Regions from separate parts of the Mesorhizobium sp. M0408 genome, predicted to be linked through region 1. Evidence: predicted binding sites of a transcription regulator. Region 1 holds the regulator's gene; each other region holds the start of a gene.

The links. Region 1 encodes PhoB, which activates phosphate uptake and scavenging genes when phosphate is short. Its sites were predicted from a motif close to TGTCATNNANCTGTCAT; they were not measured.
Region 2: the regulator PhoB is predicted to act here: its motif matches at 1,570-1,586, upstream of NKI67_RS24860 (esterase-like activity of phytase family protein).
Region 3: the regulator PhoB is predicted to act here: its motif matches at 2,167-2,183, upstream of NKI67_RS07145 (PhoX family protein).

What each region holds. Positions count from the first base shown of each region.
Region 1 covers NZ_JAMYRO010000003.1:15,702-19,875, reverse strand. The annotation lists gene pstA (phosphate ABC transporter permease PstA) at 1-421, shown strand, start outside; gene pstB (phosphate ABC transporter ATP-binding protein PstB) at 418-1,221, shown strand; gene phoU (phosphate signaling complex protein PhoU) at 1,254-1,961, shown strand; gene phoB (phosphate regulon transcriptional regulator PhoB) at 1,978-2,667, shown strand; gene NKI67_RS04030 (ROK family protein) at 2,677-3,921, opposite strand.
Region 2 covers NZ_JAMYRO010000024.1:64,829-69,002, reverse strand. The annotation lists gene NKI67_RS24870 (sugar ABC transporter substrate-binding protein) at 1-409, opposite strand, end outside; gene NKI67_RS24865 (TIM barrel protein) at 450-1,439, opposite strand; gene NKI67_RS24860 (esterase-like activity of phytase family protein) at 1,687-3,165, shown strand; gene NKI67_RS24855 (L,D-transpeptidase) at 3,312-4,100, opposite strand.
Region 3 covers NZ_JAMYRO010000005.1:8,355-12,528, forward strand. The annotation lists gene NKI67_RS07140 (GNAT family N-acetyltransferase) at 1-5, shown strand, start outside; gene NKI67_RS07145 (PhoX family protein) at 107-2,098, opposite strand; gene NKI67_RS07150 (hypothetical protein) at 2,302-2,640, shown strand; gene NKI67_RS07155 (phosphatase PAP2 family protein) at 2,655-3,356, shown strand; partial or broken gene NKI67_RS07160 (sodium-independent anion transporter) at 3,616-3,840, shown strand; gene NKI67_RS07165 (SMP-30/gluconolactonase/LRE family protein) at 3,877-4,174, opposite strand, start outside.

The sequences.
Region 1 (4,174 bases):
CGTTGCGCTTGCCATCCTGGTCATTCCGGTGGTCGTGCGCACCACTGAAGACATGCTCAACCTGGTGCCGAACGCGTTGCGTGAAGCCGGTGCCGCGATCGGCGCGCCACGCTGGGTGGTGATCCGTTCGGTCGCCTACCGCGCCGCATTGTCCGGCATCGTCACCGGCATATTGCTGGCGATAGCACGCATTTCCGGCGAGACGGCGCCGCTGCTCTTCACCGCGCTCAACAACCAGTTCTGGAGCAGCAATATCAACGCGCCGATGGCCAGCCTGCCGGTGACCATCTTCCAGTTCGCTCTCAGCCCTTACGAGGAATGGCAGCAACTGGCGTGGACCGGCGCACTCATAATCACCCTGACGGTTCTGGGCTTGAGCATCCTCGCCCGCAGCCTTACCGGACGCAGAGAGGACAGATGACACAGATGTTGTCCCCAGACATGACGATGGCCGAAACGGTCGTCGAGAAGACGAAGATCGAGGTCAAGAATCTCAACTTCTACTACGGCCAGAGCAAGGCGCTGAAGGACATCAGCCTGTCACTGCCTGAGCGCAGTGTCACGGCCTTCATCGGCCCTTCGGGGTGCGGGAAATCGACGCTGCTGCGTGTGTTCAACCGCATCTATGAGCTCTACCCAAAACAGACGGCCGAGGGCCAGGTGCTGCTCGACGGCAAGAACATTCTCGACCGGTCGCAGGATCTCAACCTCCTCAGGACCAAGATCGGCATGGTGTTCCAGAAGCCGACGCCGTTCCCGATGTCGATCTACGAGAACATCGCCTTCGGCGTCAGGCTCTACGAGAACCTCGGCAAGTCCGAGATGGACGGCCGCGTCGAACAGGCGTTGAAGCGCGCCGCGCTGTGGAGCGAGGTCAAGGACAAGCTCAACGCCAGCGGCTTGAGCCTGTCCGGCGGCCAGCAGCAGCGGCTCTGTATCGCCCGCACCGTGGCCGTGAAGCCGGAAGTCATTCTGCTCGACGAACCGGCTTCGGCCCTCGACCCGCTGTCGACTGCCAAGATCGAGGAACTGATCGACGAATTGCAAGCCGACTATACGATCGTCATCGTCACCCACAACATGCAGCAGGCGGCGCGCGTGTCGCGCCAGACCGCCTTCATGTATCTGGGTGAACTGGTCGAGTTCGACCGGACCGAGAAGATCTTCACGTCGCCCCGCGAGAAGCGCACGCAGGACTACATCACTGGCCGCTTCGGCTGAGCCGTTCCGATCATGCATATGAGGACAGGACCATGGGCGAACACACAGTCGCTTCTTTCGACGAGGATCTCGAGCAGATCAGCAAGCTGATCCGCGACATGGCCGACCTCGCCGGTTCGATGGTCGGCGGGGCGACCAAGGCCCTGTTGAATTCCGACAACGTGCTGGCGCAACGCGTCGTTTCCGACGACGCCATCATGGATGCGCGTCAACGCGAACTGGACGACCGCGCCATCACCCTGATCGCCAAACGCCAGCCGATGGCCCACGATCTTCGCCATGTGGTCGGAGCGATCCGCATGGCGGGCGACCTCGAACGCATCGGCGACCTTGCCAAGAATATCGCCAAGCGCGTGAGTGCGGTCGGCCTCAGCGCCACGCCGCGGGACCTGTCGCATTCCATCGACGCGATGGCGCAGCTGGTTCTCATCCAGGTGCAGGGTGTCATCGAGGAATATGCTGCAGGCGATGCGGCCGCGTTGGCCAAGCTGCGTGCCGCCGACGAGCGCATCGACGTCAAATACACGTCCGTGTTCCGCGAGCTGTTGACCTACATGATGGAAGATCCGCGCAACATCACCGCTTGCACGCACCTGCTGTTCTGCGCCAAGAATCTGGAGCGGATCGGCGACCATGTCACCAACATCGCCGAAAATGCGTATTATGTGCTGACCGGCGAGCAATTGCCGGTCAATCGTCCGAAGCAGGACGAAACGACAATGTCCGCACCGGTGACATGATGGGGGTGCCCAGCCGATGATCGCACCACGCATAATGGTGGTGGAGGACGAGGAGCCATTGGGTGTGCTGCTCCGCTACAATCTCGAATCCGAAGGCTACCAGGTCGAGGTGGTGACACGCGGCGACGAAGCCGAGATCCGTTTGCAGGAGAATGTGCCCGACCTTTTGGTGCTCGACTGGATGATACCAGCGGTTTCCGGCATCGAGCTCTGTCGTCGGTTGCGGGTGCGCCCCGAAACCGAGCGGCTGCCGATCATCATGCTGACCGCGCGCGGCGAGGAGAGCGACCGGGTGCGCGGGCTTTCGACCGGCGCCGACGACTATCTGGTCAAACCGTTTTCGACACCGGAATTCATGGCCAGGGTCAAGGCGCTGCTGCGGCGCGCCAAGCCGGAAGTGCTGTCCAGCGTGCTGAAGGTCGGCGACATCGTGCTCGATCGCGAATCGCACAGGGTCTATCGCAAGAAGAGCGAAATCAGGCTCGGGCCGACCGAATTCCGGCTGCTCGAGTTCATGATGCGGCATCCGGGCCGTGTCTTCTCGCGCAGCCAGTTACTCGATAATGTCTGGGGCGAGACAATCTACATCGACGAACGCACCGTCGACGTGCATGTCGGGCGGCTGCGCAAAGCCGTCAACAACGGCCGGATGCCGGATGTCATCCGCACCATCCGCGGTGCCGGCTATGCGATCAGGGAAGATTGACCCGCCTGGTCAGGCTACGTTCTTTCTGACGCTGGGCCTCATTTGCGCGCCCGGCGCGAAAATCTCCTGGTCGACGAAGCTTAGCGCCCGCATCGCGCAGCCTTCGCGGATCAGCGGCAATTCGTTCGGCTCTGTATCGAAGGAGATCGAGTCCGAATGCTGGCCGCCGGCGGTCTGGGCGATTGCCTTCCGCAAGGCCGGCTCGATCAGATCGAAGGCGGCGGCACTGGCGCCGACCATCGCGACCGGTGCCGGATCGATCAGCGCGAACAGCGAGCCGAGACCGAAACCCAGCGCTTCGCCGGCCTTGCGGTAGGCCTCGCGTTCCGGCCCATCTTTCTCGCGCGCCCGGGCCGCCAGTGCTCGCATGTCGGCGTCGCTGACGTCGGCGATCGGTTCGCTTTCTTCGCTCATCTGCCTGGCGTTGCGCCAGATGGCGTAGTTGCCGGCATAGGCCTCGATGCAGCCGCGCCGCCCGCAACGGCAGAGCGCGCCGCCCGGACGATGGATCATGTGGCCAAATTCGCCACCCGAGGAATGCGTCCCGGTGAACAGTTCGCCCTTCAGCACCAGCCCCATGCCGATGCCATGCGAAAGCAGGATGGCGATGAAGTCGTCGCGATAGCGATCCGGATTGCGCCAGCGCAAAGCCACCGCCATCATGTTGCAGTCGTTCTCCACCGTTGCCGGGATGCCGAATTCGTCCTCCAGCATGTCGGCAAAGGCGATGTCGGTCTGCGGCGTGATCGGCGACCACAGCATGGCGCGTGCAGGGGAGTCGGTAATGCCCTGAATCGCCAGGGCGATGCGGGCGACACTGCGGACGTCAAGGTCTGGATCCTGCAGCCGGCGCCGGACGATGGCCATGCATTCACGGATCAGCTCGTCGCGCGGCATGGTCAGCGTGTCCAGCCGGCGCTGTTCCTCGGCGACCACCTGTCCCGTATAGTCGATAATGGCGGCCGACAGGAAATTCAGCGACAACACCACGGTCAGCACCGCCGCCGCTTCCGGGTTGAGGGCGAGGCCGACCTGCGGACGACCGCGTTTCAACGAAACGGGCTCACTTGCCTTGCTCTCGGCGAGGATGCCTTCCCGTATCAGGTCGGAAGAGATCGCCGATATGGTCGAATGACTGAGGCCGGTAGTAGCTGCGATCTCAGTACGCGATGGCTGGCCGGCCCGGCGCACCGCCGAGATCACCATCGCCCGGTTGCGCCGGCGCAAATCGTCATGGCGGATTCCGACCGACATTGTTTTGCTTTCCTCCCGGTTGCCGCGGCCGCTCATGAACCGGAAGCCGTCGGTAATGTCCGACAAATAGTGTCGGACGCAGGCAAATAGTGTCAGATGCAGGTGGCGCTGTCATCGTTTATTCCGACGCTCGAAAAAACTCGCAGAGTCATCAAAATCCATCAGAATCGATGTTGACAGCAGCCGGAGATCGGGCCAGTATTTTTTCGAGGCTCGAAAAAATTAGAGCTTCTAAGCTGGTCTTTGAGCCAAT
Region 2 (4,174 bases), on a different contig from region 1:
CTGCCTTGGCCTGTTCCATGATCGGCTGCAGGTTGGAGTCGGTCTGCGGCGAAACGAGCAGCACGTTGTAGCCTTGCGTGACCAGGCCTTCGGCGATGGTGAGCTGGCCGAGCTGGTCGCCCTCGCTCTGCGCCGCCTGGTAGACGACGGGCACGCCGGTGCGGTCGCCGAACGACTTGTAGCCCTCTCCCAGCGAGCGCCAGTATTCATTGGTCAGCGTCTTGGAGACCGCACCCGCCTTGGTACCCTCGGGCAGCTTGGGGAAGGCCCCGAACTTGGCCTCGAGCTGCGACCAGTCGATGCGATCCTTCTCGGTGTCGGAATTGAGCGGCGCGAGGTCTGCGGAAAACACCGAGCCGATGGACAGCGCCATCAGGCCAGCGGTAGCGGTGGCAAGCAGAAATTTCATGGTCCTTCCTCCCTTGTTGAACGGAATATGCGGCCGGGCCTCAGCTGTCCGGGCCGAGCATGGCTTCCTGGATAATGGCTTGCGACGCGATCGCGTCCTGACGGTCGACGGCGGCTAACATGCGGTTGTCCCCGTCCAGCCGATCGACGACGCGCAGCATGCGCTTGACAGTCGCGATGTTGACTTCGCATTCGTGGACCGGGTCGAGCCCGGTCATATCGGGAAACGTGTCGAAGTAGATGGCGCCGGCGTAGCCGTTGCGGCGGATCTGGCGCAGCAGCTCGATCGTCTGCAGCGTATGCACGGCCCCGACCATCAAGCCGTCGTCGCGCTTGGCATAGCCATCGTTGAGGTGCACGCCGAGCAGCTTGCTGTGCCGTGCCACGAGCGCAGCGGCGAAAGCCGGCTGCTCGTCGGCGTAGAGCACATGGGCGAAATCGAGCGTCACGCCGAGATTGGGCAGGCCGATCTCGCGGATCGCCAGCAACGTCGTCGCCGCATCGGGCATCAGGCTGTAGGAGCGCGGCTCGTTGGGTTTGTATTCAAGGCTGATCTGGCAATCGGGGTCATGCGCCGCAACTTCACGAATTCCATCGATTTCGTGTTGCCAGAGCGTCGCATAATCGGCCTGGAAAGCATAATCGAAGCCATCCTGCCCGAGCCACAGCGTCATCAGGCTGGCGCCAGCCTCGCGCGCGGCGTCGATCCCGGCCTTGGTCATGTCGATGGCCTCGCGGCGAACGGCCGGATCCGGATTGGTGAAGGCGCCGAGCTTGAAGGCCGGGTTGGAGTAGTAGCGCATGGCGAAACCATTGATGGAAAGCCCGAGATCGCCGAGTTTGCGCGCCATTTCCGCAGGCTTTTCATCGACATGGTCGGGAAAGTTGAGGTCGAGATCGGTCAACTCCGCAACCTTCGCCGCACGTGCCGCCATTTGCAGCATGGACGGTTTGCCGACAAGATCGGGCCACTCGGCCTGTGGCCGCGAGGCAAAGGAATTGAGGCGGGTGGCGAAACGACAGACTGTCATCGGTGGCCTTTCATCGTCATAGCTTCACATAAGAACGATAATTTGTAAAGTTGTTAATTGCACTCTCGGCGGCGACGGATTCGCATGTCCAGGCCAGTTGCGACCACAAGGGTCAAAGCAAGCGCGGCACTGTCACGCAAGTATCATGTTCGCGTCCTAGATCGCTTCTCCGAAGGCTTTCGCGGCATCCTCGATGCGACGCGGCGCTTTTTCGGGCCCCGGCAGCTTTGTCTCAAAGAGGATATCCATGAAAAACCTGCACCGAACCGCGTCCCTCGCTGTCGCGCTGGCGATGTTCACCGCCTTGACTCCGGCCCTGGCAGAAAACTCCGCGACCGTCGGCGGCGTCAGCTTCGTCAACAAGGGCCTGGTCGGCGTCGGCCGCATCCCGGCCAGCCAGAAGGACAAGTTCGGCGAGACGTTTGGCTCCGGCTCAGGCATGTCGATCGATGCTGCCGGCTGGACGCATGGCGCCGACGGCTACAAGGGCTCGTTGTGGCTGTTGCCGGATCGCGGCTACAATGTCGTCGGTACTACCGACTACCGGCCGCGCCTCAACACGATTGCCATCGAGTTCGCTCCGATCACGCCGGGTGCAGTGCCAGCCGCCGGCCAGGAACAGTCGGGCCTCAGGGCGACGCTTGCCGACACCATGCTTTTGACCGACGACAAGGGCGCCGACGCAACCGGGCTCGATCCGCTCAACGGCGTGCGTGCCGCGACCGACGACATGCCGATCCTGCCCGAAGCCAACGGCAAGCTCGCGCTCGATAACGAAGCGATCGCACGGCTGCCCGACGGCACGCTGTTCATCTCGGACGAATACGGTCCGAACATCTACCGCTTCTCCGCCGATGGGCGTCTGATGTCGGCAACGCAGCCGCCGGCGGCGCTTGTCCCGATGCGTCACGGGACGCCAAACTTTGCTTCCAACAATCCGGGACCTGGCGCGGCAGACCCAGATCCGAAGGATCCCGAAACCGGCCGTCAGAACAACCAGGGCCTCGAAGGCATGGCGCTGACGCCGGACGGGAAGTTCCTGATTGCCGTGCTGCAGTCGGCCCCAAGGCAGGATGGCGGCGATTCCGCCTCGACGCGCCAGAACACGCGCGTGCTGGTCTACGATGCCTCGGATCCCGGCCAGCTCAAGCTCGCGCATGAATATGTCGTGCCGCTGCCGGTGTTCACCGATGCCAAGGGCAAAACCAAGATCGCCGCGCAGAGTGAAATCGTGGCGCTGTCGGACAAGACCTTCCTGATGCTGGCGCGCGACAGCGGCAACGGCCAGGGGCTGAAGGGCGACACCTCGCTCCATCGCGAGATCAGCGTCGTCGATGTGTCGGCGGCAACCGACATCGCCGGCACAGAGTTCGACAAGGACAAGCCGCTGGCGCCCAAGGGTGAGCTCGATCCATCGGTGACGCCGGCCAAGCTGACGCCGTTCATCGACATCAACGACAAGAGCGAGCTCGGCCGCTTCGGGTTGCACAATGGCGCGCCCAACGACCGCAACAACCTTTCGGAGAAATGGGAGGCGATGTCGGTGGTGAGCGTCCTCGATCCAAAGCTGCCCGACGACTATTTCCTGTTCGTCGCCAATGACAATGACTTCCTCACGCAGGACGGCTTCCAGGTCGGCGCGGCCTACAAGGCCGAGGATGGCGCCGATGTCGACACCATGTTCCTGGTCTATCAGGTCACGCTCCCAGGCCTCACCGGGAAGTAGCGGCAGCCATACAGGCGGAGGCGCCGAACGCGTCCGCCTGAGCTGGCGCGATTGAACGGTCGTGCCCCTTCAGTTGCGGCTCGCCCGCGAAAAGACGGTGTCCTAAGCATCGCAAAACCTGCGACTGACGATCCAGTCGAAGGCACTTACCTCAACATCTCCGCGTCCCTTGGCACGCCTGCATCGATCGGCTCGGCCGTCCTGTTTGACACGGCGGCGATCTTCCCGGCGGCCGACAGGTTCGGGCGCACGAAGACCGGCACGACGCCATCGACGCGGCTGTAGAGGTCGATAATGTCCTGATTCATGAAGCGCACACAGCCGGAGGAAGCGTTCTTCCCGATGGAATCCCACTCCGGCGTGCCGTGCAGCCTGTACATCGTGTCCTTGCCGTCACGGAAGAGATACAGCGCGCGGGCACCAAGCGGGCTCTGCGGGCCGGGCGGCATGCCGTCCTTGTATTTCGCCAGTTCCGGCCGGCGTTGGATCATTTCCGGCGGCGGCGTCCAGACCGGCCACTTCTTTCTCGCCTGAACCACGGCGCTGCCGGTCCATCCGAAACCGGCCTTGCCGAGGCTGACGCCATAGCGAATTGCCTTGCCGCCGTCGCGCACCAGATAGAGGAAGTGCTCGGAAGTATCGACGACGATCGTGCCGGGTTTTTCTCCAGTCGGGTCGGCCACGATTTGACGCACGAATTTCGGATCGACCTTGGCTACCGGAATTGCCGGCAGTTGATAGCCCTCGTCGATGCGCGCGGCATACATGCTTGCGGCATCGCCGAGAGCCGGATCGCTTGGTGCCGCGGGCACCGGCGGCGCCGCCACGTCCGTCGTGGTGCACGACGAAAGAGCCACGGAGGCCGCGCCCAGAGCGGATGCACCAAGAAAGGCGCGCCGGTTCAGGCGCTCAAAAAACAACGGAATATCGGACATGAGCCCCCCGGCTTACCGATGAGATCCAGGAAAATGCGGCCCCACGCGTGCGGGATCAATATACGATTCCGAAA
Region 3 (4,174 bases), on a different contig from region 1:
AATGATTAGTCGGCGCATGATGCGCAGCATGGATGCATCCCGTATCGGAAGGAAGGATTTCGTATGGCCGAAATCCTTCCTTGAGACTGCAAGACCTTGCTGCGTGTCAGACCGCGATCTTGCCGCCGCCTTGCCTGGTGATGGCAACGACCGCCGGGCGCACCGGCATGTCCGGCTTGAAGTCGGGCCAGCGCGTCGACAAATCCTCATAGTAGGACGGACGGCCGAAAGCCTCCCAGTCCTCGCCGCCGTCGCCCGGATGCTGGACGGCAACGAAGGCGGTCTGGTCGTCCGGCGCAAACAGGGGACCGCACATTTCGGCGCCGATCGGCACACGGAAGAACAGTTTCGAGGTCGCCCGCGCCGGCCCTTCCGTATCGACCGCCCACAGACCGTCGGTGCGGCCAGTGGCCTTCGGACCCTGACCGTCGGTGGCGACCCAGAGGCGGCCGGCCGAATCGACCGCGCAATTGTCCGGCATGCCGAACCAGCCATTGGCGGTGGTTGCGGTCGAGAAGGTGGCGCCGACGTCGGCCACAGCGGGATCGCCGCATTTCAGCAGGATTTCCCACCTGCCCTTTGTCGCGGTGAAATCACCGCCGTCCTCGACGATCTCGATGATGTGGCCAAAGGCATTTTCGGCACGCGGGTTGGCGGCGTCGACCTGGTCGGCCTTGCGCTTCGAATTGTTGGTCAGCATGACATAGACCCTGCCGTTGGTGGCATTGGGCTGGATGTCTTCCGGACGGTCCATCTTGGTGGCGCCGAGCAGGTCGGCGGCGCGGCGCGTCTCGATCAGCACGTCGGCCTGGCTGGCAAAGCCGTTCTCCGCCGTCAGCGGCCCCTGGCCGAAGACGATCGGCAGCCATTCGACCGAACCGTCCTCGACGAACTTGGCGACATGCAAGGTGCCGTCGTCGAGCAAATCCATGTTGGCGGCGCGGTTGTCCGGATCGAACTTGCCTGTGGTGACGAACTTATAGACATAGTCGAAGCGCTCGTCGTCGCCGAGATAGAAGACGACACGGCCATCCTTGGCGGCGATCGATTCGGCGCCCTCATGCTTGAAGCGCCCCATCGCGGTGCGCTTCCTCGGCGCCGAAGTCGGATCCTGGACGTCGACCTCGACGATCCAGCCGAAGCGGTTCGGCTCGTTCGGCTCCTTGCCGATGTCGAAACGGTCGTAATGCGCTGCCCATTCATAGGCACCTTCGGGAATGCCGAGGCGCTTGTAATTGGCGGCTTCCTTATGCCCCTGCGGCAGCTCGCCCGAGAAATAGCCGTGGATGTTCTCCTCGGCCATGACATAGGTGCCCCATGGCGTGACGCCGCCGGCGCAATTGTTGATGGTGCCGATGATCTTCGTGCCGGTCGGATCGGCGCTGGTCTTGACGCGGTCGTGGCCGGCGACCGGGCCGGAGAGCGTGATCTCGCTGTTGGAGGTGATGCGGCGGTTGAGCTTGCCGTCGCGAACGACCTGCCATTTGCCTGATACCTTGCGTATCTCGACGATAGTGCCGCCATGCGCCGTCATCTCGACGTCGACTTGTTCCTTGCTGAGGGGCGCCTGCTTGGCCTTGCCGTCGACGATGGTGACGAGGCCCGGAAACATCAGGTGCGGATTGGTGTATTCGTGGTTGACCACCAGCAGGCCGTGCTCGGCCGAGCCGTCGATCGGGATATAGCCGACATAGTCGTTGTTGTAGCCGAATTGTCTGGCCTGGGCTTCCGCCGACTGTTTTGTCGGATCGAATTCCGGCGAATCGGCGAACAGCGGATCGCCCCAGCGCAGCAGTACATCGGCGTCATAGCCGGATGCAACGTGATGCTTGTCGTCGATGCCGGCCTCGAGCTCGTCAAAAGCGAAGGCGGAGCCTTCGGCGGCGCGGGCGTTGTCGGCGGTGATCAGCGCCAGCGGGCTGACGGTAGCGGCTATGGCCGAGACGGCAAGCGAGCCCTTGAGGAAGCCCCGGCGCGAGAACCGCGCGGCGATGATCTCACCCATGGTGCGGTTGTTGGTGGGATTGGCTCCTGGCCCATCATTTTCCTCGAGCACGCCGGTGCGGAAATGGGCGTCAGGGGAGCGATGTTCGGTCATAGTGGGCCTGCCTCTGGCTGGATGGATTGCTGGAGCGTGTTGCCTGGCCAATCCGGTATCGCCGGCAGGTCACAGTTTGATGACATGCCGGCTAATTACTATCTGCGATTTCGTGTCCAACATCGGGCCCGCTTGACCGCGACCGGCGCTTCGGAAACAAGAGCTGCGGCAGGCGCGTAGGGACACATCGGGAGAGAACAAAAGTGAGTTTCTGGGGACTTGGGCAGCTCTGCGTTTCGACGGTAATCTTCCTGCTGGCGGCGATGGCCGCAAAACAGTGGGGGCTGGCGCCGAGCCTCGGCAAGATTGTGCTGACGTTGGCGCTCTATTCGCTGGGCAATCTGATCATGCTGAGGCTGATCCGTGAATTCGGCATGTCGGTGTCGTTCAGCCTGTCGGCGGTGATCCAGCTGGTGTCGGTGAATGTGGTGGCGCTGGTCTTCTTCGGCGAGCGCGTCAATGCCTTACAGGCAACCGGCATCGTGCTTGCCATCGCAGCTGTGGCGCTGATCACGCTCGGGCCCTATCTGCAAAGGCTGTAACTGCGATCGGGCCGATGAAGAAGATTGCAAGCAGACTGCGCAACTGGCTGGAGTTCCCGGTTCTGCTGGCCGGGCTGGTCATTGCCGGCGGGCTGTGGGGGTTCGAGGAGCTGATGGAGCTGGCGCGGGCCACCACGCCGCATGCCTTCGACACCGAAATCCTGCTTGCCTTCCGCAAGGCCGGGCAGCCCGACAATCCGATCGGACCGGCGTGGCTGGAAGGGGCGATGCGCGACATCACCAGCCTCGGCAGCGCCAGCGTACTGGTGGTGATCACGGCAGCAATGATCGTCTACCTGCTCCTTATCCGCAGGCCAGGCGCGGCGCTTCTCATGTTCGTCGCGGTAGCGGGCGGCCAGCTCCTGTCAAGCGTGCTGAAATTCGACATCGACCGGCCGCGCCCTGATCTGGTCTCGCATCTCGCCGATGTGGCATCGCTTTCGTTTCCGAGCGGCCACGCCATGCTGTCGGCGGTGACATATTTGACGCTGGGCAGCATGGCGGCGCGGTTTTTGCCCGGGCGGACAACGAAGATCTATGTACTCGGGCTGGCGGTGCTGACGACGGTGGTGGTCGGCATCAGCCGCATCTATCTCGGCGTCCACTGGCCGTCCGACGTATTGGCCGGCTGGTGCGCCGGCTTTGCCTGGGCGATGCTGTGCTGGCTTGCGGCACGGTTCCTGCAGCGATGGCTTGGGCGGGCCGACGGCACCTGACTCAAATCAGCCTGTTGATCAGGCCATGACCGCAGCCTGCCAGCAGGAAAACCATCGACAGCAAGGCTGTCGAGGTCGCCAACGCTTTGAATATCTTCACCCGCTCATCCTTTTGAAGTCGTGCCTGTGAAATCGGGATCGCAGTGGATGTCCCGCCAAACGATGCCGAGGTTTGTAGCATGACAGCGCATCGGCTGGCAAAGAGTGCTGCATGTTTGGAGGCAGACCATCAATCCTTGGTGCAGGAAGACGTCGCCGACCGCGCCAGCGCAGGAACTTCATCCTCGACTGTTCGGCGGTGCCGTTCTTCGATTCAACGGCGGCCAATGTCATCGAGGGTGCGGCCCACAAGGCGAGCCGCGCCGGCGTTCGCTTCATTATATCAGGCGCTTCGCCGCAGATACGCCGCATGCTGATCAACCACGGCGTCAAGCGGCCGCTGGTGACTTATGCCGCCTCGATCACGGATCGCGGGCGCAGCTGAAGAAAGCCGCGCCCGCCGCCTGAGCCGATGGCTGGCTTAGTCGAGGCCCAATGCCGCGATCTCGCCGTCGTTCATCAGCGGCACGAAGATTGTCGACTTGCCGTCGGTGCCGATGTCGGCGCTGCCCGGTTTGAACGTCGCAACCGCTTGCGGCGTGCCGCCGGCTTTGTAGCGGTAGAGCGTGCCGGTCATATACGCGGTGGCGTAGATGCTGCCGCCGATGGCAACGACGCCATCGAGGTTGGCAAACTTTTCCGCGCCGGGCAGTGGCGAAACGGCCTTGGTAGCAAGATCGACCGAGAGCAGGCCGCCCGGCTCCGCGGTGCTGAAGTCG